3 regions of the Streptomyces armeniacus genome follow, and region 3 is predicted to be linked to each of the others. Evidence: riboswitches for the same ligand, from Rfam matches in the RefSeq annotation. Region 3 holds a riboswitch; each other region holds the start of a gene.
The links. A riboswitch is a leader RNA that binds a small molecule or an ion and turns the genes downstream of it on or off. The one in region 3 is predicted to bind cyclic di-AMP.

Region 1 (9,485 bases), 1.5 Mb from region 3:
ATCTCGATGACGAGCCGCAGCCCGTGCTCGCGGTCGGTGAGGTCCTTGACGTCCGCGATGCCCTGCAGCTTCTTGGCGTTGACCAGGTCCTTGATCTTGGAGATGACCTTCTCCGGGCCGACCGCGAACGGCAGCTCGGTGACGACCAGGCCCTTGCGCCGGGCGGTGACCTGCTCGACCGCGGCCGTCGCGCGGATCTTGAACGTGCCGCGCCCCGTGGCGTACGCGTCCTTGATGCCGTCGAGGCCGATGATCTTGCCACCGGTCGGCAGGTCCGGGCCCGGCACCATGCGCATCAGCGTCTCGAGGTCGGCGCCCGGGTGCTTGATCAGATGCCGTGCGGCGGCGATCACTTCGCCCAGGTTGTGCGGGGGCATGTTGGTGGCCATGCCGACCGCGATCCCCGCCGAGCCGTTCACCAGCAGGTTCGGATACGCGGCGGGCAGGGCCGCCGGCTCCTGCTCGCTGCCGTCGTAGTTCGGCGAGAAGTCGACGGTGTCCTCGTCGATGGACTCGACCATCAGCCCGGCCGCGGGCGCCGACCTGCACTCCGTGTAACGCATAGCGGCGGGCGGGTCGTCGTTGCCCAGGGAGCCGAAGTTCCCGTGCCCGTCGACCAGCGGGACCCGCATGGAGAAGCCCTGCGCCATGCGCACCAGCGCGTCGTAGATCGGGCTGTCGCCGTGCGGGTGGAGCTTTCCCATCACCTCGCCCACGACACGGGCGCACTTCACGTACGACCGGTCGGGGCGCAGGCCCATCGCGTGCATCTGGTAAAGGATGCGGCGGTGCACCGGCTTCAGGCCGTCGCGCGCGTCGGGGAGTGCCCGCGAGTAGATGACCGAGTAGGCGTACTCCAGGTAGGAGCCCTGCATCTCGTCGACGACGTCGATGTCGAGGATGCGCTCCTCGAAGTCGTCCGGCGGCGGGGTCTTCGTACTGCGGCGGGCCATCGCGGCAGGCACTCCTTCGTGCGTACGGAAGTGAACAGACGTTGGTGACGCAGCCCATTGTGGACCGCGCCTCCGACAGCCGGGTTCTCGGCCCGGCCTCGGCTCGTACCGTACGGGAACTTCGCGCGCTGTCGGAGCGCTTGCATACAGTGACGCCTAGAAGTCCGGACCGCCGGCCGGGACCAGAAGTCCCGGTCCGGGGTTCGGGCGCGCACCCAGAACCGCCGAAGCACTCCCGCGACGAAGGGACTCCACCCCCATGGGCCACACGGCCACGCCACCGCCGGCCACCGGCGGGCTGACAGCGACCGAGCACCGGCTGGCCAACGGCCTGCGTGTGGTGCTCTCCGAGGACCACCTGACGCCGGTTGCCGCGGTGTGCCTCTGGTACGACGTCGGCTCGCGCCACGAGGTGAAGGGGCGTACGGGCCTGGCCCACCTCTTCGAGCACCTGATGTTCCAGGGCTCGGCCCAGGTGCCGGGGAACGGGCACTTCGAGCTGGTGCAGGGCGCGGGCGGCTCTCTCAACGGCACCACCAGCTTCGAGCGCACCAACTACTTCGAGACGATGCCCGCCCACGAGCTGGAGCTCGCGCTCTGGCTGGAGGCGGACCGCATGGGCTCGCTGCTGACCGCCCTGGACGACGAGTCGATGGAGAACCAGCGCGACGTCGTCAAGAACGAGCGCCGCCAGCGGTACGACAACGTGCCCTACGGCACCGCGTTCGAGAAGCTGACCGCCATGGTCTACCCCGAGGGCCACCCGTACCACCACACGCCCATCGGCTCGATGGCCGACCTGGACGCCGCGTCCCTGGCGGACGCGCAGGCGTTCTTCCGTACGTACTACGCGCCCAACAACGCGGTCCTGTCCGTCGTCGGCGACATCGACCCGGAGCGCACGCTGGCCTGGATCGAGAAGTACTTCGGGTCCATCCCAGGCCACGAGGGCAAGCACCCGCCGCGCGACGGCACCCTGCCGGAGGTCATCGGCGAGGAGAAACGCGAGGTGCTGGAGGAGGACGTGCCGGCGCGCGCCGTGATGGCCGCGTACCGGCTGCCGCACGACGGCACTCGCGAGTGCGAGGCCGCCGACCTGGCGCTCACGGCGCTCGGCGGCGGCGAGTCGTCCCGGCTGCACAACAGGCTCGTACGGCGCGACCGCAGCGCCGTCGCCGCCGGGTTCGGGCTGCTGCGGCTGGCCGGGGCGCCGTCGCTGGGCTGGCTGGACGTCAAGGCGTCCGCCGAGGTGGACATCGCCGACATCGAGGCCGCGGTCGACGACGAGCTGGCCCGGTTCGCCGAGGAGGGCCCGAGCGCGGAGGAGCTGGAGCGCGCGCAGGCCCAGCTGGAGCGGGAGTGGCTGGACCGGCTGGCCACGGTCGGCGGCCGCGCCGACGAACTCTGCCGGTACGCCGTGCTGTTCGGTGACGCCCAGCTCGCCCTGAGCGCGGTGAAGCGGGTGCTGGAGATCACCCCGGAGGAGGTGCGGGACATCGCGCGGGCCCGGCTCCGCCCGGACAACCGGGCGGTGCTCGTGTACGAGCCGACCGCAGCCGAGGACACCGACACCGACGCCGACGAGACCGGTGCCGACCAGACCGACTACGAAGCCGCTGAGGGCGCAGCGCCCGCCGAGCAGCAGCAGACCGCAGCCGAGGAGACCGGCCAGTGAGCGACACCGCTTCTCCCGCGGGGACGACGCCCGCGGAGACCACGATGGACTTCCACCCCCGCCCGTCCGGGGGCGAGCCCACCCCCTGGGCGTTCCCGGCCCCCGAGCGCGGCACCCTGCCCAACGGCCTGACCGTGCTGCGCTGCCACCGACCCGGCCAGCAGGTCATCGCGGTCGACGTCAACCTGGTCGCGCCGCTCGACGCCGAGCCCGAGGGCCTGGACGGCGTCGCCACGATCATGGCCCGCGCGCTGTCGGAGGGCACCGACAAGCACGACGCCGAGGAGTTCGCCGCCGAACTGGAGCGCTGCGGCGCCACCTTGGACACGCACGCCGACCACCCCGGCGTACGGGTCTCGCTCGAGGTGCCCGCGTCCCGGCTGCCGCGTGCGCTGGGGCTGCTCGCCGACGCGCTGCGCGCTCCCGCCTTCCCGGAGGGCGAGGTGGAGCGGCTGGTGCAGAACCGGCTCGACGAGATCCCGCACGAGCTGGCGAACCCGGCCCGCCGCGCCGCCAAGGAGCTGTCCAGGGAGCTGTTCCCGGCGGACTCCCGGATCTCCCGGCCGCGCCTGGGCACCGCGGAGACCGTGGAGCGGATCGACGCGGCGGCCGTCCGCGCGTTCTATGCCGCACACGTGCGGCCCGCGACGGCCACCGCCGTCGTCGTCGGCGATCTGACCGGCGTCGAGCTGGACCAGGCGCTGGCCGACACGCTCGGCGCGTGGACCGGTTCGGCGGCCGAGCCGCGGCAGGCGCCGCCCATCACGGCCGACGACCGGGGCCGCGTGGTGATCGTCGACCGGCCCGGCTCCGTGCAGACGCAGCTGCTGATCGGCCGTATCGGCGCCGACCGGCACGACAGCGTGTGGCCCGCGCAGGTCGTCGGCACGTACTGCCTGGGCGGCACCCTCACCTCCCGGCTGGACCGCGTGCTCCGCGAGGAGAAGGGCTACACGTACGGCGTCCGCGCCTTCGCACAGGTGCTGCGCTCCGCGCCGGACGGCTCCGGCGCGGCGATGCTCGCCATCAGCGGCTCCGTCGCCACGGACGTCACGGGCCCGGCGCTGGGCGACTTGTGGCAGGTGCTGCGTACGCTCGCCGCGGACGGGCTGACCGACGAGGAGCGCGACGCCGCCGTGCAGAACCTGGTGGGCGTCGCGCCGCTCAAGTACGAGACGGCGGCGGCCGTCGCGGACACCCTGGCCGACCAGGTGGAGCAGCACCTGCCGGACGACTTCCAGGCGCAGACGTATCTGCGGCTCGCCCAGACCGGCACCGTCGAGGCGACGGCGGCGGCCGTCAGCGCCTTCCCGGAGGACCGGCTGGTCACGATCCTGGTCGGGGACGCGGAGCAGATCGCCGGCCCCGTACGGGAGTTGGGCATCGGCGAGGTGACGGTCGTCACGGGTTAGCCGAAACGCGCGTGCGCTGCACGTAAGAGCGGTGCCCCCGGGGATCTGAGCGATTCCCGGGGGCGAACCGAGCAAACAGACGGGCGCCCTTTTGTCTGATTCCTCTGTGATGTACGAGCTGCGCTGTGGCGTGCGCGACAAATAGCCGGATCTGCTTGGTGGTTGGGAGACCTCCCGCTTAGCGTCGGTCCGGCTGTCCGTCAGAAGTGTCCGCAACCGCGGCCGACGTACAGCCATCGCCGAGTCCCCCACGGCGCGAGCCAGGGGAGCCGGGGACCCAACCACGAAGTCCCTGGGGTGAATCGGGCGGCCTCGCACGAGGCGGCCCGTAGGAGACCTTCCTGCTCCGAACCCGTCAGCTAACCCGGTAGGCGAGAAGGAAGGAAAGGAGCACGCCGTCAGCATGGCGTTCACCCGTGCCACGGGCCGGCACCGCCGGCCCACCCGCGCCAACCGTACGAGCGCGAACCTCGCCGGCATCGCCGGCCTCGCCACCGTCGGCGTCATGAGCTCGTTCGCTTCCCCCGCCGGAGCCGCCGCGTCCGGGCAGCCCCAGGTGCAGGACACCGCGGACACCGGGCTGACCCAGACCGTCGTTCTGGGCGATTCCCTCGCCGACTCCCTCACGGAGCAGGCCAGCAGCCAGTCCAGCGCCGCCGAGCAGGCGGCCGCCGAGGCGCAGGCGAAGGCGCGCGCGAAGGCCGCGGCCGAGGCGAAGAAGAAGGCCGAGGCCGAGGCCAGGAAGAAGGCCGCCGAGAAGGCGGAGAAGGCCCGTGAGGCCGAGGAGCAGCGTGCGGCCCGCGCGGCGGAGGCCAAGCGCGCCGCGATCAGCGGCTACGTCTCGCCGATCGAGGGCTCGTACGTCTCGACGCCGTACGGCGCCGGCGGCGGCATGTGGTCCTCCGGCACCCACACCGGCGTGGACTTCCACGCGTCGTCCGGCACCTCCGTACGGTCCGTCGCCGCGGGCGAGGTCGTCGAGGCGGGCTGGGGCGGCGCGTACGGCAACAACGTCGTGGTCAAGCACTCCGACGGCACGTACACGCAGTACGGTCACCTGTCGTCCGTCGAGGTGTCGGTGGGCCAGAGCGTGACCTCGGGCGAGCAGATCGGCCTGTCGGGCAACACCGGCAACAGCAACGGGCCGCACCTGCACTTCGAGGCCCGCAGCGGCCCCGACTACGGCTCGGACATCGACCCGGTGTCGTATCTGCGGCAGCACGGCGTCAGCCTCTGAGCACCAGCGCCACCAGCGCACGTGAACAGCCCCGGCCGAAACGGCCGGGGCTGTCCCATGTCGCGGGTGCGGCGCCCCGGTGCGGGCGCCGCGCTCAGTCGGACTCCGGGCTCAGACCGTCTCCGGCAGCTCGTCCAGGCCCTCGGAGACCAGCTTCGCCAGCCGGTCGAGCGCGTCCTCGGCGCCGTCCGTCTCGGAGGCCAGCACGATCTCGTCGCCGCCCTCGGCGCCCAGACCCAGGACGCCGAGCATCGAGGCGGCGTTGACGGGGTCGCCGTCGCCCTTGCGCACGGTCACCGGGACGCCCGCGGCGGCGGCCGAACGGCAGAAGATGGCGGCGGGGCGGGCGTGCAGGCCCTCGGCCCAGCCGACGGAGACGCGGCGCTCAACCATGGTGTAACCCTTCAGATCGTTCCTGTTGTCTAGACCAGTCTCGCACGGTGCGCGCGAGCGCCGACAACACCGGGCCCGCTCGTTACCCTGACCCCATGCGAACCGAGGCGGAGCGCGCCTACCCCACGCACTGGGAGGCGGATGTCGTCCTGCGCGACGGCGGCACCGCACGCGTACGGCCCATCGCGCCGGACGACGCGGACCGGCTCGTCGCCTTCTACGAGATGGTCTCGGACGAGTCGAAGTACTACCGCTTCTTCGCCCCGTACCCGCGGCTCTCCGACCGCGACGTACGCCGCTTCACGCACCACGACTACGACGACCGGGTCGGCCTCGCGGCCACGGTGGGCGGCGAGTTCATCGCGACCGTCCGCTACGACCGCGTCGACGCCGAGGGCCGCCCCGCCACCTCTCCCGCGGACGTGGCCGAGGTCGCCTTCCTCGTACGCGACGACCATCAGGGCCGCGGCGTGGCCTCCGCGATGCTGGAGCACATCGCGGCCGTGGCCCGCGAGCGCGGCATCCGGCGCTTCATCGCCGAGGTGCTGCCCGCGAACGCCCGGATGATCAAGGTCTTCACCGACGCCGGCTACTCCGCGCACCGCAGCTTCGAGGACGGCGCGGTCCGGCTCACCCTCGACCTGGAGCCCACCGAGCAGTCCCTCGCCGTCATGCACGGCCGCGAGCAGCGTGCGGAGGGCCGCTCCGTACAGCGCCTGCTGGCCCCCGCCTCCGTCGCCGTCATCGGCGCCAGCCGCACCCCCGGCGGCGCGGGCCGCTCGGTGCTGGACAGCCTCCGCGACGCCGGGTTCACCGGCCGTACGTACGCCGTGAACGCGGCGCTGAGCGGCGCCGCCGAGCTCGCGGGCGTCCCCGCGTACCCCCGCGTCGGGGACCTGCCCGAGACGGTCGACCTGGCGGTCGTCGCCGTCCCCGCCGCGCGGGTGCCCGAGGTCGCCGCCGACTGCGGCGAGCGCGGCGTGCAGGGACTGGTCGTGCTGTCCGCGGAGTTCACGCGGGAGGCGCAGCGCGACCTCGTACGACAGGCACGCGCGTACGGGATGCGGGTCATCGGCCCGAACGCCCTCGGGGTGGTCAACACGCACCCGGACGTACGGCTGAACGCGACGCCGTCGCCCGCGTCGCCCGCGCGGGGCCGTATCGGCCTGTTCACGCAGTCCGGCGCGATCGGCATCGCGCTGCTGGCCGGGCTGCACCGGCGGGGCTCGGGGCTCTCCACGTTCGTGTCCGCGGGCAACCGCGCGGACGTGTCCGGGAACGACGTGCTCCAGTTCTGGGACGACGACCCGGACACCGACGTGGTGCTGATGTACCTGGAGTCGATCGGCAACCCGCGGAAGTTCACCCGCATCGCGCGGCGGATCGCCGTACGCAAGCCGCTGGTGGTCGTCAAGGGCGCGCGGCACAGCGGCAGCGCGCCGCCGCCCGGACACGCCGCGCCCGCCTCCCGTACGCCCGACTCCACCGTTTCGTCGCTGCTCCGGCAGGCCGGTGTGATCACCGTGGACACCGTCACGGAGCAGATCGACACGGGCATCCTGCTGGCGTCCCAGCCGCTGCCGCACGGCCCGCGCGTCGCCATCCTCGGCAACACCGAGTCGCTGGGCCTGCTCACCTACGACGCGTCCCTCACCGACGGGCTCCGCCCGCTGCCCACGACCGACCTGACGACCGCCGCCACCCCCGCCGACTTCCGCCGCGCCGTCCGCGAGGCCGTCGAGGACCCGCAGACGGACGCCGTGGTGGTCACGGTCATCCCGTGGGTCGACGACACCCCGGTCGCGGCTCTCGCGGACGCGGTCCAGGAGGCCGCGGCCGGGTCCGTGAAGCCGGTGGCGGTCGTCCACCTCGCCATCGAAGGGCTGGAGGCCGCCCTCGCCGAGCGCGGCATCCCCGCCTACCCGGCGGCCGAGCGCGCCGTACGCGCCCTCGCCCACGCCGTACGCCTCGCCGCCTGGCGCCGCTCGGCCGCGTCGCCCGGCCGGGTACCCGAGTTCGACGTGGACGAGTCCGCCGCGGCGGAGCTGCTGGCCCGCGCCACGCGGCAGGAGCACCGCGGCAGGGAGGGGGCGGCGCGTACGGGCGTCCCCGGCGCGACCCCGGAGGTGCAGCGCAGCATCCCGCTGGCGGCGGACGACGCGTCCGCGCTGCTCGGGCACTACGGCATCGCCGTGCAGCCCACCCTGCCCGCACCCACCCCGGACGACGCCGTGGCGGCGGCGCGCAGGCTGGGGTACCCGGTGGCGCTCAAGACCACCGCCCCGCATCTGCGGCACCGGGCGGACCTCGGCGGCGTACGGCTCGACGTGCCGGGCAAGTCCGAGCTGCGCCGCGCCTTCGCCGAGGTGACCGGCGCGCTCGGCTCGGCCGGGGAACTGCGGCCCGTCGTACAGGCGATGGCGCCGCGCGGTGTCGACACCGTCGTACGCGCCGCCGTCGACCAGTCCATCGGCGCGGTGCTCTCCTTCGGCCTCGCCGGTACGCCCTCCGAGCTGCTCGGCGACATGGCGCACCGGCTCGTCCCCGCCACCGACCGGGACGTCGCCGAGCTGATCCGCGCGATCCGCTCGGCGCCCATCCTGTTCGGCTGGCGCGGCGCGCAGCCCGTGGACACCGGCGCCCTGGAGGAGCTGCTGCTGCGGGTCTCGCGGCTGCTCGACGACCATCCGGAGATCGTCGCCGTCGACCTCGAACCGGTCGTCGTCGCGCCGCACGGCGTGACGGTGCTGAGCGCGGCCGTACGGGTCGCGGAACCGCCCGTACGGGACGACAGCGGCCCTCGCCGACTGCCTGCCTACTGACCCTCCGCAGCGCCGTAGGATGGCCCCATGGCGAAGACCAGTACGACGACGCAAGGGCTGCGCACGGCGATCGAGCGCAGTGGCTATTACCCGGCACTCGTTGCGGAGGCCGTCGAAGCGGCGGTGGGCGGCGAGCCGGTGGCCTCGTATCTGGTGCACCAGGAGACCACGTTCGACTCCAACGAGGTGCGTCGCCACGTCACCGTCCTTGTCCTCACCGGCACCCGCTTCATCGTGAGCCACACCGACGAGCAGGCCGCCGACGGCACGTCGCCCGCGCCGTACGCCACCACCTCCACCGAGTCGGTGAAGCTGGAGCGCATCTCGTCGGTCGTGCTGTCGCGCGTGGTCGCCGACCCCGAGTCGTACACGCCGGGCACGCTGCCCCGCGAGGTGGTGCTGACCATCGGCTGGGGCGCGGTCTCCCGTATCGACATGGAGCCCGCCGCGTGCGGCGACCCCAACTGCGAGGCGGACCACGGCTACACGGGCTCCACCACCGCGGACGACCTCTCGCTGCGCGTCAGCGAGGCGGGCGACGGCCCGGAGACGGTCCGTCAGGCGCTCGACTTCGCACAGGCACTCTCCGAGGCGACTGTGGCCGCGCGGCCGGGGCCCGCGCGGTGAGACAGGGCGACACCGCGCAGCCCGCGACGGGGCAGCCAGGGGCCGGGGACCCGCTGGACGAGGAGACGCCCCTCGACCCGCGTACCGCGCCCGTACCGCGCTACGGCCACGGCTCCCTCGCCGACCTGCTGCCCGCCGTCGCGGCGGCACAGGGCGTACCGGACCCGGCCGGTCCGGACGGCTCCGCGCCGGGGCTGACGCTGCAACCGGCCGACCGCGCCTGCGTGTTCCTCGTCGACGGCATGGGCTGGGAGGCGCTGCGGGCGCACCCGGAGGAGGCGCCGTTCCTCACGTCCCTCCTCGGCTCCTCCACGAACGGCAGCGGCACCCCGCTCACCGCCGGGTTCCCCTCGACCACCGCGACCT
Region 2 (9,485 bases), 2.2 Mb from region 3:
TGGCGCTGGACAGCCCACCGCCGGAGGACGCCGCCGCGGAGGCCGTAGACGCGGCGGAGGCAGCCGTGCCCGCCGGGCAGGGTGGCGCGGCGCGGGCGCCGCTGCCCGAGCCGCTGGCGGCGACCGTACGGGCCAGGGTGGGGCTCACCGTGGACACGGCGAAGCTGCTGGCCGATCCCGCGGCGCGGGTGCGCGACGAGTGGCTGGTGCTGGCCCAGCGGGACACGGACGAGGGGAAGCTGATCACGCGCCGCATATGGCTGCACGGGAGGCGGTCCCGACAGCCCGCGCTGCTCCTCTCGTTCGGTGCCGCGGGCCGTACGCCTCAGCAGTGGCTGCCGGTGGGCACGACGCTCGACGCCGACCTCGCCTTCTACCCCGGCGCGTGCCGGCTGCGCGCGGCGCTCGGCGAGCAGCACGGGCCGTCCGGTCCCGGATACGTGCCGGCCGGGGCCGGGGGTACGGTCACGGACGCGCTCGCCTCCTATGCCGCGGCGCTCTGCGACGACCCGTGGCTGGACAGCTGGCCGGTCGTCCTGACGGACGTCGTGCCGATACCGGTCCAGCCGGGAATTTCCTGGCAGTTGGCCGACGCTGACAGCGACGCGGCGCTTCCGGTCGCGCCCGGGTGCCGCCAGTCCGCGCTGTGGCGGCTCACGGCGCTCTCCGGGGGCGATCCGGTGACGGTGTTCGGGGAGTGCGGCCACCGCGGCTTCACGCCGCACACCGCGTGGGGACCGGCGGGCGAGCCCGAGGCGGTGCTGCTGTGACGGGGATGACGGGGACGACGGTCGTTCGAGGGGAAGCGAGGGACACCGCTGTGGACGCGACCGTGGCGTGGAGCGAGCTGGTGACGGCCGCCCTGCTGGGCGCCGAGCGGAGAACGCCGCCCGGCGGGAGCGTGACGGCGCTGCTGGACGCGGCGGCCGTCGAGACCGTGCGGCGCCGGGCCGGAATGCGGCCCACGGCGGCCGGTCCGCGCCTGGACCCCGCACCGGAGGACCACCGTCCGCCGCTCCCGGCCGCCGCGGCGCAGCGGCTCACGCTGCTGCTCGCGAACCGTTCGGGAGTCGGCGGGAACGGCGGCGGGCGCCGCGGCACCGCGCCGGACCTCGCCGAGCTGCTGCCGCAGTGGCTCGCCGCGGCGAACGAGTACGGCTACCGCGTGCCGGACGCGCAGCTTCCTGACCTGCTCGACGCGGCCCGTGCGCGTACGGATCTGCGCCCGCAGTCCCTCACGTTCGCGGGGCCGCGCGGGCTGTGGCTGGCCCGGCTGAACCCGGACTGGAAGTTCGCTCTCCGCAGCGCGGGACCGGTGCACGGGGCCGCCGGACCGACGCCCGCCGCCGACGACGCCCCGGAGCCGGGCACGGAAGCGGACCTCGGCCCCGCTTCCGGCGCCGATCCTGACGCCGATCCCGACGCCGAGGCCGTCCAACGGCTCTGGGACGAGGGGCTGTTCTCCGAGCGGGTCACCCTGCTGACCGCCCTGCGGCAGCGCGATCCGGCCGCCGGGCTGGCACTGCTCGCGCGCTCCTGGTCCGGCGAACGGGCCGAGGACCGGCTGATGTTCCTCGACTCCCTGCGCGGCGGCCTGTCCCCCGAGGACGAGCCCTTCCTGGAGGAGGCGCTGGCCGACCGCAGCCGTACGGTCCGTGCGACCGCCGCCGAACTGCTGTCCTCGCTCCCCGAGTCGGCGCTGGCGGCCCGGATGGCGGAGCGGGCCCGCTCCTGCGTGAGCCTGGACCGTACGGGCGGCGGCGTCCGTATCGTCGTCGAGGCGCCGCACGAGTGCGACGCGGCGATGCAGCGCGACGGGGTGAGCGCGAAGCCGCCGTCCGGGCGTGGCGAACGGGCCTGGTGGCTCGGGCAGTTGGTGGAGGCGGCGCCGCTGGCGGCGTGGACCGGGCGGTTCGGCGGCCGTACGCCCGCCGAGATCACCGCGCTGCCGGTGGCCGACGACTGGCGGCAGGACCTGCACGCGGCGTGGTGTCTGGCGGCCGTGCGGCAGCGGGACGCCGAATGGGCGCGGGCCCTGATCGGCCCGCCGAGTGGCCCGCTCACCGACGGTCCGGGCGACCCGGCGAAGCTGCTGACGGTGCTGCCCGCGGACGAACGTGCCGACTGGGCGGCCCGGTTCATCGCGGCACACGGGCTGTCGGAGGCGTTCCGAATACTCGGGGTGTGCGCGCTGCCCTGGTCGGATCCACTGGGCCGCGCGGTGGTGGACGCCCTGGAGATCGCGCGGGACGCGGGCAGTTACCCGTGGAGCTTCAGCGGGGTGATGGGCCTCGCGGAGCGCTGTCTCGACCCTGCGGACGCGGACCGGCTGGCGCCCCTGGCGGCCGTTCCGGATGAGCCGGAGGACGGCTCACCCGGTGCCGGGAGCTACTGGTCGGAAGCCTTCCAGCGGCTGGTGTCCACGCTGCGGCTGCGCGCGGTGATGCTGGCCGAGCTGCGCGGCGAGGACGGCGGCGGGAAGGAACCGGCTGACGGGGAGGGCCCGGCGGACGGGCGCGAGAGCGCGCCGTAACCGGCCGGGGCTCGTACCGCCTGCGGGCTCAAGACCCCGGGGACACAAGGGCCCCAGGGACACAAGGGCTCCGAGGTTCAAGGACCCCGGGGGCTCAGGGGCTCCGGGCGCGCGGGGCCGACGGTCAGGCGGCCACCGGGCGTACGTGGCTGCGGACCCACTCCACGACCTCGGTCGTCGGCGCGCCCGGCGTGAAGATCTCCGCCACGCCCTGGGCCTTCAGCGGCGCGATGTCGTCCTCCGGGATGATCCCGCCGCCGAACACCTTGATGTCCTCGGCCTCGCGCTCCCGCAGCAGCTCGAGCACCTTCGCGAAGAGCGTGTTGTGCGCGCCCGAGAGGATCGACAGGCCGATGGCGTCGGCGTCCTCCTGGATCGCCGTGTCCACGATCTGCTCGGGTGTCTGGTGCAGCCCGGTGTAGATGACCTCCATACCGGCGTCACGCAGCGCCCGCGCGATGACCTTGGCCCCGCGGTCGTGGCCGTCGAGACCCGGCTTGGCGACCACCACCCGGATCGGACCCGACACACCCATCACTGCCTCCATCTGCGACGGCACCCCCGGCAGCGGCCGCGGTCGCCCGGCTGCCCGGCGCTGCCACGGCTCGGCCTGCCGAAGTTAACGAACGTTGTCTCGCCAGCATCCCGCATCCCGCTCGGTTCGGGGTGGGGAGGGAGGGGGAAATCACACAGACGGACACACGCGGCTACGCCGTGCGACCGCGCGATCCGCCCGGGTGTCCGCCCCGGCATCCGTTCCGGCTCGCGGAGTACGCGTACGGAGTTCGCGGAGAAACGCCCGAGCGGCATTCTGATCCCCCGGCAATATCGAACATAAATAGAACACCCCGCCGAGTACGGGCCCGCAGTCCGCCGAAAGGCGGCTGAATGCCCGGTTATTGGGGGCCGGAAACCCGCGGAAGATTGTCGCCATCGCATACCGCCGGGTACAGTCGCCTCGCTGCTCCGCCCCTGCCGTCGAGGCGAAAGTGAAGTTGGTGGTGAACGACCCTCACCCGTCGGGAAACTCCTTCCCGGCCGACCCCGCTGCCGACTTCTCGTACTCGGCCTACGACACCGGCTCTTACGTGCAGGCGCCGTACGGCACGACTTACGAGACCGGCGGCTACCCCGTCACCGGGTACGACGGTTACGCCACCGGCGCGTTCAGCGATCTCGCCGCCGTCGCCTACGGCGACGGAGACCCGCTCTTCGGCTCCCTTCCGGACGCCCAGGGCGCGGGGGCGTACGACACCGGCGCGTACCCTGCCGGCACGTACCCCGGCGACGCGTACGCCATGGGGGCCTACGCCACCGGCACGTACGACGAGACCGGCGCGTACGCCACGGGCCAGTACGCCAACGGTGCGTACGACAGCGGCTCCTACCCCGTCACCGGCTACGACACGGGCGGTTACGACACCGGCGGCTACGACAGCGCGCTCTGGTCCGAGACCGGGTACCCGGCCGCCGGCGCCATCCCGCAGCAGTACCACCCCGAGCAGTCCGACTACGGCGCCCCGGCCACCGCCGATGCCACCGGGCACTGGGACGCGAGCGCGTACGCCGCACCCCAGTGGGACTCGGGCGCGTACGACGCGTACGAGACCGGCGGTTACGACACCGGTGGTTACGAGAACGCCGCGCTGTACGAGACCGGCGGCCACGACTCCACCTCCTGGGGCACCGCCACCTTCGACACCGGCGAGGGCGCGGCGTACGGCCGGCCGGAGTACGACGGCGCCGCCTACGGCCAACACCCGTACGAGCACGAGCCGTTCACCGAGCAGCCGTTCACCGAGCAGCCGTTCACCGAGCAGCCGTTTACAGAGCAGCCCTACGACGAGCGGCCGTACGACGAGCACGCCGCGCAGGCGCCCGACGCCAACGGCTTCGACCCGGAGCCCGAGCAGGGCCCGGCCGACGCCGAACACCCCGACGCCGAGCCCGTACTGACTCCGGCGGCTCCGCTCGCCGGGTCGCCCAGCGGCCGCGGCCGCCGCCGTTCGCCGAGGCCGCGGCGCTCCGCGCTGCTCACCGTCGCCGCGCCCTCCGTGGCCGTCCTCGGTGTGGCGGGCATCGCCGCAGCCTCCGTCACCGGTGTCTCGGGCGACAGCGGCGACGGCGAGGGCGGTGAGACGACCACGCAGGCGTCGCCCGACCGCGAGGTCAAGCCGACGCCCGCCAACAACAAGCTCGACACCCAGCTCGCCGGACTCTCCGCCGACGCCGACGACTTCGCCGACCGCGCCAGCCGTACGCAGGAGCGCATCGACCTCAAGAAGCGCAAGGCAGAGGAGCGCGAGCGCAAGGCGGCCGAGGCGGCGCGCAAGGAGGCCATGCGGCCGAAGTTCGCCGCGCCGGTGGAAGGCACCGGGATCAGCGCGCAGTACGGGCAGGCGGGTGTGAACTGGATGTCGGTGCACTCCGGCATCGACTTCCCGGCCAGCTACGGCACGGCCGTGAAGGCCGCCACGGACGGCACCGTGACCACCAAGTGGGGCGGTTCCTACGGCAACATGGCCATCGTGACCGCGGAGGACGGCACGGAGACGTGGTACTGCCATCTCAGCAGTACCAAGATCCGTTCCGGCTCGGTCAAGGCCGGTGACGTGATCGCCTACTCCGGGAACTCCGGCAACTCCACCGGGCCGCACCTACACTTCGAGGTACGGCCCGGCGGCGGTTCCGCGGTCGACCCGATGCCGTGGTTCCGCTCGCACGGCATCGAGCCGGGCTAGCCCGCCGGGGGTCAGTCCGCCGGGTCAGCCCGCAAGCCGGTCCCGCCGGGCTGACCCACGAGCCGTTCCGCGAGTCCGCAAGCCGTTCCGAGAACCGGCCCGCGAGTCCGCGGACCGGCCCGCCGCCGGTCCCGGTTACAGCTTCTCCACCGGCGCGTACCGCAGCAGCAGCCGCTTCGGCTTCTCGTCGCCGAAGTCGATCGTCGCCTCGGCGTTGTCCCCGCTGCCCTTGACGCCCATGACGGTGCCCAGCCCGAAGCTGTCGTGCGTGACCCGGTCGCCCACCGACAGCGCCACGACGGGCCGTTCGGTGGCCCGCCTGGTCGCGAAGCCGCTCGGGCCGCGGCGCCCGCCCGCGGACGGTGACGCGAACGAGGTGGTGATCCCGGACGTCGGCGCCATCCCGCCGCCGCCACCGGCAGCGCCGGCGCCCCCGGCAGCCGCACCCGTACGCTTCCACTCCACGTACTGGTCGGGAATCTCCTCCAGGAAGCGGGACGGCGGATTGTACGAGGGCTGCCCCCATACGCTCCGCATCACCGAGCGCGTGAGATAGAGCCGTTCGCGGGCGCGCGTGATTCCGACGTACGCGAGCCGCCGCTCCTCTTCCAGCTCCTTCGTCTGGCCCAGTGCCCGCATGTGCGGGAACACGCCGTCCTCCAGTCCGGTGAGGAACACCGTGGGGAATTCGAGGCCTTTCGCGGTGTGCAGCGTCATCAGCGTGATGACACCCGAACTGTCCTCGCCCTCACCCTCGTCGGGAATCTGGTCGGAATCGGCGACGAGTGCGACCTGCTCCAGGAATTCGGCGAGCGTTCCGGGATTGTCCTCGCCCCGGTCCTGCTCGAATTCGAGGGCGACGGCGGCGAGTTCCTGGAGGTTCTCCACCCGGGTCTCGTCCTGCGGGTCGGTGGAAGCCTGCAGCTCAGCGAGGTACCCGGTCTGCTCCAGGACGGCTTCGAGGACGGTGGCCGGGCCGGCGCCGGATTCGACGATCGTCCGCAGCTCCTCCATCAGCGTGTTGAACCGCTTGACCGCGTTCGCCGAACGGGCCGCCATTCCGTACGCCTCCTCGACCCGCACCAGCGCCTGCGGAAAGGTGATCTTCTCGCGCAGGGAGAGGGCGTCGATCATCGCCTCGGCGCGTTCTCCGATGCCGCGCTTCGGCACGTTGAGAATGCGCCGCAGCGGCACGGCGTCCTCCGGATTCGCCAGCACCCGGAGATAGGCGAGCACATCACGGACTTCGCGGCGTTCGTAGAAGCGGACGCCGCCGACCACTTTGTACGGCAGCCCGACCCGGATGAAGATCTCCTCGAATACACGGGACTGCGCGTTCGTGCGGTAGAAGACGGCGACGTCGCTCGCCTTCGTCTCGCCCGCGTCCGTGAGACGGTCTATCTCCTCGGCCACGAACTGCGCCTCGTCGTGCTCCGTGTCCGCGACATACCCGGAGATACGGGCACCCTCGCCGGCCTGCGTCCAGAGGTTCTTCGGGCGGCGGTTCTCGTTGCGCTCGATCACCGCGTTCGCCGCGGACAGGATCGTCTGCGTGGAGCGGTAGTTCTGCTCCAGGAGGATGGTCGTGGCGTCCGGGTAGTCCTCTTCGAACTGGAGGATGTTGCGGATGGTCGCGCCGCGGAACGCGTAGATCGACTGGTCCGCGTCGCCGACGACGCACAGCTCCGCGCGCTCCTGCCCCGGCTCCGGCTCGCCGGTCCCGACGAGCTCCCTGACCAGGGTGTACTGCGCGTGGTTGGTGTCCTGGTACTCGTCGACGAGCACGTGCCGGAACCGCCGCCGGTAGTGCTCGGCGACGTCCGGGAACGCCTGCAGCAGGTGCACCGTCGTCATGATGATGTCGTCGAAGTCCAGGGCGTTGGCCTCGCGGAGCCGCGCCTGGTACATCGCGTACGCCTCGGCGAGGGTCTTCTCGAAACCGTCGGCGGCACGGGCCGCGAAGTCCTCCTCGTCGACCAGCTCGTTCTTCAGGTTCGAGACCTTCGCGCTGAACGCCTTCGGCGGGAACCGCTTCGGGTCGAGGTCCAGATCCCTGCAGACGAGCGCCATCAGCCGCTTCGAGTCCGCCCCGTCGTAGATCGAGAAGCTGGAGGTGAAGCCGAGCTTCTTGCTCTCCCGGCGGAGGATGCGGACGCAGGCGCTGTGGAACGTCGACACCCACATCGTCGCCGCGCGCGGGCCCACCAACTCCTCGACGCGGTCCTTCATCTCGCCCGCGGCCTTGTTGGTGAAGGTGATCGCGAGGATCTGCCCGGAGTGCACGCGCCGCGCGCCCAGCAGATACGCGATCCGGTGCGTGAGCACCCGCGTCTTCCCGGAGCCGGCGCCCGCGACGATCAGCAGCGGCGAGCCGGTGTGCACGACGGCGGCCCGCTGCTGCTCGTTCATCCCCTCCAGCAGCGCCTCCGGGTCGATCACGGTGCGCGGGGCGCCGTCGCGGTGGTACGCGTCGCGCCCGCCGCTCCCCGCGAAGGTGCCGGCGAAGAGGTCGTCCGGCACGGGCTCGGAGCCCGTGTCCTCGGGCGTTCCCTCAGGGGGCGGCGGGGGCGCGTCCGCCTCGGGCTGCTGGTGCTCGAGGTCCGCCAGGAAGCTGTCGTCGAAGAGGCTGCTCATCGTCGTCCGAGTCTAGGCCGCCGCACTGACAGTCTACGTCCGAGACCGTTGAGGTCACAGAAAGATATCGGACGTATCGAACATCAGCCTTCACATCAGCCCCACACCTTCGCTACCGTGCCGTGCCAGGTGGCCCGCGCCCCCTGTCGGCGAAAGCGTCGACACGGGCTGCCTCCGCCGAGTCCGGCCGCCCCACAGCCGGAGCCGGGGACCCGACACGAACGAGACGGGGTGAATCGGAGCGCGCACCCAGCGTGTTCCGTAGGGCCGCCTTCCGAGGCCCGAACCCGACAGCTAACCCGGTAGGCGGTCCTTGGAAGGAGTCGCTGGCCTTGGCGTCGCATCGCAAGCCGCGCACCCGGATTCTCCAGTCCGCCACGTCCCGTACCGGCGCGGTGGGGGTCACCACCGCCGCTCTCGCGTCCGTCACGCTGCTCACCCAGAGCGCGAACGCCGCACCGAACGACAAGGACAAACCGACGCTGGAAGAGGTCAGGAAGAAGGTCGACAAGCTCTACCAGCAGGCCGGTTCGAAGACCCAGCAGTACAACGCGGCGAAGGAGAAGACCGACACCCAGCGCGAGAAGGTGGACGGCATCCTCGACGAGGTCGCCAAGCGCACCGCCAAGGTGAACGACGCGCGCCGCGCCCTCGGCCAGTACGCCGCCGAGCAGTACCGCACCGGCGGCATGACCGGCACCGCGACGCTGCTGCTCACCGAGAACCCGCAGGGTTACTTCAGCCAGAAGCAGCTGATGGAGCGGATGACGGGCCGCCAGAAGCAGGCCGTCACCGACTTCGAGGACCGGCAGCGGGAGGCGGGCGAGAAGCGCGCCGAGGCCACCAGGCAGCTCAGCTCGCTGAGTTCGGCCCAGAAGTCGCTCCAGCAGAGCAAGAAGGACGTCCAGTCCAAGCTCTCCGAGGCGCGGCAGCTGCTGTCGAAGCTGACCGCCGAGGAGAAGGCGCGGCTCGCGGAGATCGAGCGCAAGAAGCGCGCCGAGGCCGCGCGCAAGGCCCGTGAGGCGGCGGAGAAGGCACGCGAGGAGGCGGCGGCGCGCGAACGCGAGCGGGAGCGCGAGGACGACACCGACGCTCCCGGCAGCGGCGACCCGGCCCCGGACACGCCGTCGGGCAAGGTCGACAAGGTACTGGCCTTCGCCAAGGCGCAGTTGGGCAAGCCGTACGTGTGGGGCGCCACCGGCCCCAACTCGTACGACTGCTCCGGCTTCACGCAGGACGCCTGGAAGGCCGCCGGGGTCTCACTGCCCCGCGTCACCTACGACCAGGTGAACACCGGGACGAAGATCGCCAAGTCGGCGATGCAACCGGGCGACCTGGTGTTCTTCTACGACGACATCAGCCACGTCGGGATCTACGTCGGCGGCGGGCAGATGATCCACGCCTCCAAGCCGGGTGACGACGTGAAGTACGAGTCGGTGGACTACATGCCGTTCCACAGCGCGGTGCGCCCCGGCTGACACCCGCCCCGTGCCCGTGCCCGTGCCCGTACGCGTGCGGCACGGGGCGTACGGGCGCTCAGGCCGTACGCCCCGCCTCCGCCAGGAAGTCCAGTACGA
Region 3 (9,485 bases):
CTCCGCCGGGTAGCTCGCGCGTTCCAGCTGCGCCTCGACGGCGAAGCCCGCGGTCGTCAGCGTCTCGGCGACACGCTCCGGTTCGAGGAACCGGAAGTCGACGTCCACACCGTGCCCCCACCACTCGTCGAGGTGCCGCACCTCGGTCCCGGCGTGGAACGCCAGCAGCAGCAGTCCGCCGGGCCGCAGCACCCTGCGCATCTCGTCGAACGCCGGGCGCAGCCCGTCCGCTTCGAGGTGGATGACGGAGTAGAACGCGACGGCCGCGGCGAACTCGCCGTCCGCCGCCGGGAGTTCCCGCAGGTCGCCGACGCGGAACTCGACGCGCGGGTAGCTGCGGCGGCCGACCTCAACCATCTCCGGCGAGAGGTCGATCCCGACCGCCCGCACACCGCCGTGGCCGGCGAGCCAGTCCGCGACATGTCCGGGTCCGCACCCGAGGTCGGCGACGAGCCGCACGGCCGCGTCGCCCGCCCCTTCCTGCGCGCCCTGCACGCCCTGCACGCCCTGCACGCCCTGCACGCTCTGCTCGAGCAGCGCCGCGAGCAGCGCGCGGTCCAGCGGTTTCGCGGCGAGCTCGTCGCCCAGGCGTGCCGCGTACTCCTCGGCGACCGCGTCGTAACTCTCCCGCGTCCGCCGCCCGTTCCCGGTGTCCGTCATGCCGCAGTGTGGCACGCGCCGTCGGTCACCCCCCGTCCGGCAACCCCTCTGTCACCCGCGCTCCGCCAGCGCGCGCAGGGCCCGTTCAAGACGGGCCTGCCTGCCCTCCGGCGTACGGGCCTGGAGCAGCGGCAGGATCAACTGGTACCGGCCGGTCTTGTCCAGCGCCTCGTACGCCTCCCTGGCCGCGGGGTCCGCCTCGAGCGCCGCGGCGAGGTCGGGTGGCGTCACCGCCGTCTTCTGCGACGCGTACGCCCGCTCCCAGCGCCCGTCCTCCTGCGCCTTGCGCACCTCGGCCAGCCCCGGCTCGCGCATGCGCCCGGCGGCGGTGAGCTCGGCGACCTTGTCGACGTTCACCTGGGACCACAGGCTGCCGGGGCGGCGGGGGACGTACTTCTGGAGGTAGTACCGCTCGTCGAAGGCGCGCCGCTGGCCGGAGATCCAGCCGTAGCACAGGCCGGTGTCGACGAGCTCGTCCTCGGTGACCGATGGGATGCCGGACTTCTTCTTGGCCATCCTGATCCACACGCCCTCGTGGCGCGTGTGGTGCTCGGCCAGCCAGCTCTCGAACGCCGCGGCGTCCGGGAAGGCGATGACCTCGACCCCGTCCAGCTCATCCAGCTCGCCCATACGCCTCAGGCTAGCCGCGCCGGAGGGCGTACGCCGTGCGCGCGCAGGGCCGTTACGGCTCGGGCAGTTCGATGTGCACGCGGCCCGGCGCGCCAACGTATCCCGCGGCTCACCCGTGGCGGCGGAACCAGCGGCGCTTGCGCGGGCGCGCACCGGGCCCGTCCCCGGCACCGTAACCGTCCGCGGCGTCCTCGCCCTCGCCCTCCTCGTCATCAAACAGGAAGTACGTGACCGGCCCGGAGAGCCGGGACGCGGGGCCCGTCTCCGGGGCCGCGGTGACGAACACCAGCCGCCGCCCCCGGCTGGGCGACTCGATCGGCACCACGCGGGTGCGGTGCAGCAGTCCGCCCTCGCTGATCATCCCGTGCCGCTCGTAGAGGCCGACCAGTACGAGGCCCATCCGGCGCTCCAGTTCCTCGCCGTCCCGCTCGTCCGCCTGGTTCACCTGCGACCGTACGGTGAGCCCCGCACGGTCCTGCCAGGCGCAGGCCAGATCGACCAGCTGGTCGGCCTCCTCCTGGCTGGTCGGCGTTTCCCGCCAGAGGATCAGGACGTGCTCCAGCTTCTCGGTGAACGGGTTGGCGGGCATCCCGCGCGGGCGCCCTGTCGGCAGCACCGGCACGCCCAGCTCGCCGCCGCAGCTCTCGTACGGGCAGCTGCGGTCCCGCGGGTCGAGGCAGTCGCGGCACAGGGAGTAGCGGCAGGCCTGGCACTGCAGGCCGACGGGGTTGGACACCACGAAGTTCTCGGGCTCGACGGGGACATGGCCCGAGTACCAGAACCGCGCGCAGCCGGCGCACTCCGTCGCCACGGGCGCGAAGTACGGGCTCCCGTGCTGCTCCGGGGTCACCGGCTCGACGACGTCCGGGTCGGGCGTACCGCGCTGCCCGGCGTGCAGGAGCATCAGCGCCCAGCGGTACGCCTCCGCGTCCCTGCCCTCCGTACGCAGGAACCGCAGGATCACGTCGAGCGCGGACCTGTAGCGGCGCTCGTGCCACAGCCGGTCGACCTCGTCGGTCAGCTCGGGCTCGGGCAGCGGGTCGTGCCGCGCGGGAAAGTGGAACGCCTCGACATCGTGCCGCACCCCTCATCACCCCTCCACGCACCGACCCTCGTACGGGCCCCTCGTACGGGCCCTTCGTACGGGCCCCTCGTACGGGCCACGCACCCTAGCCCCGCCCCCTCGGGACGGGTCCCGGGCTCCCGAGCCGCGGCCGTCGGGCAGCCCTCGGGCAGCCAGCCGGTCAGCCGCCGTGCATCCGGGTCGACCGGGGCCGGCGCGGCGAGAGATCCTCGGTGCGCACCGGACCGAGGAGACGTTTTGCTCACCACGTATCAGCGGCGGTTGCGGAAGCACTACCTCGCCGCTCCCGTCATGCCCGCACCGGAACCGTGGCAGCCGGTCGTGGAGTACGGAACCCCCGTCGGCGGGCTGCTCGGCATCGGCTTCGCCGTCCACGCCGAGAGCGGACACGACCTCGTCATGGTCGTCTCCCACGACGGTCACGGGCTGTTCGACGCGGTCACCGGCGAGAAGATCGCCCGCGACCGGGACCCCGACCCGGCGACCAGTACGCCCGACGCGCACCCCGACCTCACCTGCCCCGGGCTCGGGCCGGTCCAGGGCACCCGGGTGCGCATCGCGGGCCTGTTCGGCGGCGGTCTGCACAGCACCACGCCGGACGGCTGGGGCCTCGACGTCGTCAGCCCCGACTGGCCGCACCACCGCGTCTTCCTGTCCACGGACGGAGGGCTGCACAAAGGGCCGCCGGGAGAGAAGTGGTGGCACGTCTTCCACGCCGATTACTCCGAGCTCCGCGCAGCGGGCTTCTCCCCCTCCGGCCGCACCCTGGCGGTCGCGACCAGCAGCGACCTCACGCTCTGGACGCGCCCCAAGCCCCGGCACGGGCCCCGGCACGGCGCGTGAGGGGCGGGGCTCAGTCGCGGGCGCCCGCCGGGTTGGTGTCCTGGCCGAGGCAGGTGCCGTATCCCTCCGTGACCAGAGGGCCATCGGCCCGTACGCGGCCGCCGTACGCGCCCGATGTCACAGATCACGGAGCCTGTCTCGTCCCGTGGGCGAGGGACGAGTCGGGTGTCGGGAAGGTGATGGCTGTGCGGGTGTTCGTGGCAGGCGGGACCGGGGTCGTGGGGCGGCGGCTGGTGCCGCGGCTCGTCAGCAGGGGGCACCACGTGACGGCCACGACGACGAGCGCCGCCAAGCTGGCCTCCCTGGAGCGGCTGGGCGCGGAGGCCGTCGTGATGGACGGGCTCGACCCGGCGTCGGTCGGCGAGGCGGTGGCCTGGGCGCGGCCGGACACGCTCGTGCACCAGATGACCGCGATCTCCGCGGCGCACGCAGGCAAGCCCGATCTGAAGCACTTCGACCGCTGGTTCGCCCGCACCATCCGGCTGCGTACGGAGGGTACGGATCATCTGCTGGCCGCCGCCCAGGCGACCGGCGTCAGCCATGTCGTCGCGCAGAGCTACGCCAACTGGAACGGCATCCGCAGAGACGGCTGGATCAAGACCGAGGAGGACCCGCTGGATCCGGAGAAGGGAACGGTCGCACACAAGGGGGCCGAGGCGATCCGCCACCTCGAGGAGGTGGTCGTCGGCGCCGGCGGCGCGGTCCTGCGCTACGGCGGGCTGTACGGACCGGGCGCCACCGACGACCAGGTGAAGCTCGTACGGAAGCGGCAGTTCCCGCTGGTGGGGCGCGGCACCGGGCACGCCTCGTGGGTGCACCTGGACGACGCGGCGAGCGCTACCGTACTGGCCGTGGAGCAGCGGGCCAGGGGCGTGTTCAACATCGTGGACGACGAGCCGGCCCCCGCCGGCGAGTGGCTGCCGCATCTGGCGGCCTGTGCGGGCGCGAAGCCGCCGGTGCGGGTGCCCAAGTGGCTGGCCCGGCTGCTGGCCGGGGAGGTGGCGGTGACAATGATGACCGAGGGGCGCGGCTTCTCCAACGCCAAGGCCAAGCGCGAGCTCGGCTGGGAACCGCACTATCCGTCGTGGCGGCAGGGCTTCCGGGAGGCGCTGGGATGAACCGGACCGAGGAGTTCGAGGAGCTGCGGCCGCTGCTGTTCGCGATCGCGTACCGCATCCTCGGGAGCGTGAGCGAGGCCGAGGACGCCGTCCAGGAGAGCTGGCTGCGCTGGGCGGCCTCGCCGACCCAGCCGGCGTCCACCAAGGCGTTCCTCTCGGCGGTGGTCACCCGCGTCTCGATCGACGTACTGCGGTCGGCGCGCGTCCGTCGGGAGGAGTACGTGGGGCCGTGGTTCCCGGAGCCGCTGCTCACCGACACCGACCCGTACCAGGACCCGGAGCGCTCGGCGGAGCTGGCCGACTCGCTGTCGATGAGCGCGCTGCTCCTGCTGGAGCGGCTGACGCCGCTCGAACGCGCCGTGTTCGTGCTGCGGGAGGTGTTCGGGTTCGGCTTCCCGGACATCGCGTCGGCCGTGGGGCGTTCGGACGCGGCGTGCCGGCAGCTCGCAGTACGGGCGCGGCGCCACATGGACGAGGGCAGGCCCCGGTTCGAGGCCGACCGGCAGGAGCGCGAGAAGCTCGCCGAGCGGTTCTTCGACGCGTTCAGGGACGGCGACGTCGACGGGCTGCGCGAACTCCTCGCCGCCGACGTCCAGATGGTCGGCGACGGCGGCGGCAAGGCACCGCAGTGGGCCAACCCCATCAACGGCGCCGACAAGGTGGCGCGGGTGCTCGCCTCGTTCGTCCACCCGCTGCACCGGATCGGCGTGGTGGTGGAGCCGCACGAGGTGAACGGCCAGCCGGGCGCGATCTTCCGCGACGCGGCCGGGAAGGTCTTCAACGCCCTCGTGCTCGACGTGCTGGACGGCCAGATCCAGGCGATCCGTTCGGTGATCAACCCCGACAAGCTCGCGCACGTGGGCCCGGTGGTGGCGGATCCGTGGGCGCTCGCGCGGGCGGCACAGAAGGCACGCCGCGAGAACCCGTGACCCGTGAGGTGAGGGGGGTGGAGGGATGAGGTGTCCCCTAGACCCATCTGACGCGGCCGACGAAGGCTTAGGGGTGGACATAGAGATCATCCTCCGACGTGCCCCGAGTCCTTCGCTAAAGGCTTCGTCGGCAGCTGCAGACGTGTATAAGGGGCAGGCGCAACGCTGTGGCCTCCGAGGAGACGCCACTCACGGGTCAGGCGGCCGGCGGCGAGGCGAGGAGTACGACGGGCGATGGGCTGGACAGCACGGGACATCCCCGACCAGAGCGGCCGCACTGCGGTCGTCACGGGTGCCAACAGCGGGCTCGGCGAGGTGACCGCGCGGGAGCTGGCCCGGCGCGGCGCCCGGGTCGTCCTCGCGTGCCGCAGCGAGCGACGCGGCAAGGCGGCCGTCGAACGACTGCTGGCCGAGGTGCCGGAGGCGCGGGCGGAGTTCCGTCCGCTGGACCTGGCGGATCTGGGGAGCGTACGGGCCTTCGCGGCGGGGCTGCCGTACGACCGGCTCGACGTGCTCGTCAACAACGCCGGGCTGATGGCCGTGCCGTACGCGCGGACCGCCGACGGCTTCGAGACGCAGTTCGGCGTGAACCACCTCGGGCACTTCGCGCTCACCGGCCTGCTGCTGGACCGGCTGCTGGCGTCGGAGTCGGCGCGGGTGGTGACCGTGTCGAGCATGATGCACGCGCTGGCCAACATCGACATCCGCGACCTCAACAGCGAGCACCGCTACCGCCGCTGGGAGGCGTACTGCCGCTCCAAGACGGCGAACCTCCTCTTCACCCGCGAACTGGCCCGGCGCGCCGACGGACACGCGCTCACCGCCGCCGCCGCGCACCCCGGCTACTCCGCGACGGAACTCCAGACCAAGGGCCCGCGCCTGGCCGGCCGGCGGGCCGGCGAACGCGCCATGCGGCTCGCGAACACCGTTGTCGCCTCGCCGCCGGACCTGGGCGCGGCGCCCAGCCTGTACGCGGCGACCGCGCCCGGTGTCGTACCGGACTCGTTCACCGGCCCGCGCGTGCTGCTCGTACGCGGTGCCCCCGGCCCGTCCTGGCGCGCCCCGTGGACGCGGAACGACGTGGCGGCGGAGCTGCTGTGGACGGCGTCGGAGCGGCTCACCGGCGTGCGGTACGGGGCGCTGGGATGAACGGCGGCACCAGCGGCGGGACCGGCACCGGCACCGGCACCGGCACCGCGGGCGGACGCCGCCACGGTGCCGGTGTCGCCGGACCGCCCGTCCGCGTGCTCGTCGTGGACGACGACTTCATGGTGGCCCGGCTGCATCGCACGCTGGTCGAGCGGACCCCGGGCTTCACGGTCGTCGGGGAGGCACGCAGCGGCGCCGAGGCGCTGGCGTCCGTGCGGGAACTCCGTCCGGAGCTGGTACTGCTGGACATGTACCTTCCGGACATTTCGGGCCTGGATGTGCTGCGTGAGCTGCGCGCCGCCGAGGAGCCCGGCACACACGGGGTCGACGTCCTGGTGGTGACGGCCGCACGGGACGTGGAGACCGTACGGGGCGCACTGCGCGGCGGCGCCGTGCACTACATCGTCAAGCCCTTCGAGGGCGGCACCCTGCGGGAACGGCTGCTGCAGTACGCGCACAGGCGGCAGGAGCTGGCGGACCTGGGCGCGGCGAACCAGGCGGACCTGGACCGGGTCTTCGGCGGCGGTGGCCGTGGCGGTGGCGGTGGCGGTGGCGGTGGCGGTGGCGGTGGCGGTGGCGGTGGCAACGGAAGGGGTGTCCGTACGGGCGCGGGCCGCGCGGCCTCCGCGGGCGACCGCACGGAGGGCGCACCGGGCGGGGGCGGCACGTACGGCGGGGCGTACGGCGGTGGGCCGCGCGGCGGCGGACAGCGCGCCGCGACGGCGGCACCCAGCCTGCCCAAGGGGCTCACCGCGCAGACGGCGGCGCTCGTACGGCGCACCCTGGACGGCTGCCCGGAAGGACTCTCGGCCTCCGAGTGCGCCGAACGCAGCGGCCTCTCCCGGGTCAGCGCCCGCCGCTACCTCGAGCACTTCGTCGCTACCGGACGCGCCGAGGTGACACTCCGCTACGGCACGACGGGGCGCCCCGAGCGCCGTTATCACGCCACCCCACCGCCGGGGCACGCGGGGGGCGTTGCGGGGGCGGCCGACCCGGACCAAGGCAGACAGTGACGTACGGAAGCGGCTAACTCCCGACATTCACCGAGACTTGGCGAGCAACTTGAGCCGCATATCCCCTAAGAGCAATAAGTCCGTTTCAGTCGTTTCGGCGTGAATGAGACCGTCTGCGATGCGGCGTGACGTGACTAACAGAACCGCCCCCGGCAATACGTCACTCACCGCACGGCAATGCCTTACGTCCGGTCAACTCTCCTGGCATGCGGCCCTTTTGGCGTTGCCACAGCAAAGATCGAAGCTAACGGAGAGGTAACGGCCCGCAGCACACCGTGTATACGGGGCCCCTCGAATTCCCGGAGCCGGGCATGGGTAAACGAACGCTCCTTGCCGGGACGAATTGGTTGTGTTTTCGTTTCGAATCCCGCCGCAACTTACGCGGCGGGCCTCGCCGGGACGCCTAGTCCTGCCGCCCGGTGGAGGAGCCAACGTCACCGAACGGCAGGAGCGGGGGACCCAGGTAAGTGCCGGCCGTGCGCCACAGCACCGGACGGCTTGGGGTGAAGTCACGCGGACAGTGTGGCCACAACACACTCGTGCGTGACCGGGCAACTCCAGCCCGAACCCGACAGCTCACCTCGCAGGCGTAGGAGAGGAAGCACCACTATGTCTGCACGCGGACGTCACCGCCGCCCCCGCACCCAGCGCATCGCGCGCGCCACCCTCGCCCTCACGGCGGGCGGCGCGGGCATCGCCCTGCCCCTCATGGGCGCGGGCAACGCGAACGCCGCCTCGGTGGACACCTGGGAGAAGGTCGCCCAGTGCGAGTCCACCGGGGACTGGAGCATCAACACCGGCAACGGGTACTACGGCGGCCTGCAGTTCAGCCAGAGCACGTGGGAGTCCTTCGGCGGCACCGAGTACGCGGCGACCGCCGACCAGGCCACCAAGGAGCAGCAGATAGCCATCGCCGAGAAGGTGCTGGCCGAGCAGGGCCCGGGCGCCTGGCCGAACTGCGGCCCGAAGGCCGGTCTCTCGCAGAACAGCGGCGACCCCGACATCGACCCGTCGGGCCAGGGCGGCCAGGCGCAGGCGAAGCCCGAGGCCAAGGCCGAGCCCAAGGCCGAGCCGAAGAGCCAGCCCAAGGCCGAGGCCCCGGCCGCCGGCGCGGACAAGCGCGACGACGCGCCCGCCGCCGACCGGAGCAAGCGCGACGCCAAGCCCACCGACTACACGGTGAAGTCCGGCGACACCCTCTTCAAGATCGCCAAGTCGCAGGGCGTCGCGGGCGGCTGGGAGCGCGTCTACGAGGGCAACCGCGAGGTCATCGGCGACGACCCCGACCTGATCTACCCCGACCAGCGGCTCTCCCTGGACGGTTCGGGCGCGACCAAGTCCCACGCCTCCCGCTCCGAGGCCCGCCCCGAGGCCCCGGCGCCGCAGCCCAAGCAGGAGTCGAAGCCGGCGCCCAAGCCGGAGTCGAACGGTGGCGAGAAGGCCGCCGACTCCGCCGACAGCAACAAGGGCGGCTTCCAGAAGCCGGTCGACGCGCCCGCCAGCACCCCGTACGGCGCCTCCGGCGGCAGCTGGTCCAGCGGCAGCCACACCGGCGTCGACTTCTCCGCCTCCAGCGGCACCCCGGTGAAGGCCGTCACCAGCGGCACCGTGGTCTCCGCCGGCTGGGGCGGCGCGTACGGCAACGAGGTCGTCGTCAAGCACTCCGACGGCCGGTACAGCCAGTACGGCCACCTCTCCTCGCTGTCCGTCTCCGCCGGCCAGACCGTCGGCGCGGGCGACCAGCTCGGCCTCTCCGGCTCGACCGGCAACAGCACCGGCCCGCACCTGCACTTCGAGATCCGTACGGGTCCGGACTACGGCTCGGACATCGACCCGCTGGCCTACCTCCGCGCCAACGGCGTCTCGGTCTGACCGAAGGCCCCACCCGGCAAGCCCAAGAGGGCGCCGCCCCCGAATGGGGACGGCGCCCTCTGCGCATACCAGCGCCCACCCCATCCCGCCGCCACGGCGCGCGACCCGCACAGCGAGGGTCCGGCGGAATACGCGACCGGCCGGAAGCGGCACGTGCGGCGAAGACCTACCGCGGCAGATGGATACC

Region 1: another riboswitch for cyclic di-AMP. It lies ahead of DVA86_RS12750 (M23 family metallopeptidase); the one in region 3 lies ahead of DVA86_RS19485 (transglycosylase family protein).
Region 2: another riboswitch for cyclic di-AMP. It lies ahead of DVA86_RS10020 (C40 family peptidase); the one in region 3 lies ahead of DVA86_RS19485 (transglycosylase family protein).

What each region holds. Positions count from the first base shown of each region.
Region 1 is NZ_CP031320.1:2,939,324-2,948,808, forward strand. It holds gene DVA86_RS12735 (DNA gyrase/topoisomerase IV subunit A) at 1-953, opposite strand, end outside; gene DVA86_RS12740 (M16 family metallopeptidase) at 1,213-2,628, shown strand; gene DVA86_RS12745 (M16 family metallopeptidase) at 2,673-4,040, shown strand; cyclic di-AMP (ydaO/yuaA leader) riboswitch at 4,268-4,428, shown strand; gene DVA86_RS12750 (M23 family metallopeptidase) at 4,444-5,277, shown strand; gene DVA86_RS12755 (HPr family phosphocarrier protein) at 5,389-5,670, opposite strand; gene DVA86_RS12760 (bifunctional acetate--CoA ligase family protein/GNAT family N-acetyltransferase) at 5,766-8,492, shown strand; gene DVA86_RS12765 (DUF5998 family protein) at 8,520-9,119, shown strand; gene DVA86_RS12770 (alkaline phosphatase family protein) at 9,173-9,485, shown strand, end outside.
Region 2 is NZ_CP031320.1:2,289,444-2,298,928, forward strand. It holds gene DVA86_RS09995 (SWIM zinc finger family protein) at 1-770, shown strand, start outside; gene DVA86_RS10000 (DUF5691 domain-containing protein) at 776-2,533, shown strand; gene icmB (coenzyme B12-dependent isobutyryl CoA mutase small subunit) at 2,658-3,068, opposite strand; gene DVA86_RS10010 (M23 family metallopeptidase) at 3,535-5,274, shown strand; gene pcrA (DNA helicase PcrA) at 5,410-7,908, opposite strand; cyclic di-AMP (ydaO/yuaA leader) riboswitch at 8,074-8,232, shown strand; gene DVA86_RS10020 (C40 family peptidase) at 8,241-9,386, shown strand; gene DVA86_RS10025 (alpha/beta fold hydrolase) at 9,445-9,485, opposite strand, start outside.
Region 3 is NZ_CP031320.1:4,476,368-4,485,852, forward strand. It holds gene DVA86_RS19445 (class I SAM-dependent methyltransferase) at 1-660, opposite strand, end outside; gene DVA86_RS19450 (YdeI/OmpD-associated family protein) at 712-1,290, opposite strand; gene DVA86_RS19455 (hypothetical protein) at 1,400-2,374, opposite strand; gene DVA86_RS19460 (hypothetical protein) at 2,612-3,217, shown strand; gene DVA86_RS19465 (NAD-dependent epimerase/dehydratase family protein) at 3,397-4,335, shown strand; gene DVA86_RS19470 (RNA polymerase sigma-70 factor) at 4,332-5,264, shown strand; gene DVA86_RS19475 (oxidoreductase) at 5,499-6,413, shown strand; gene DVA86_RS19480 (response regulator) at 6,410-7,426, shown strand; cyclic di-AMP (ydaO/yuaA leader) riboswitch at 7,852-8,031, shown strand; gene DVA86_RS19485 (transglycosylase family protein) at 8,036-9,298, shown strand; gene DVA86_RS19490 (4'-phosphopantetheinyl transferase family protein) at 9,465-9,485, opposite strand, start outside.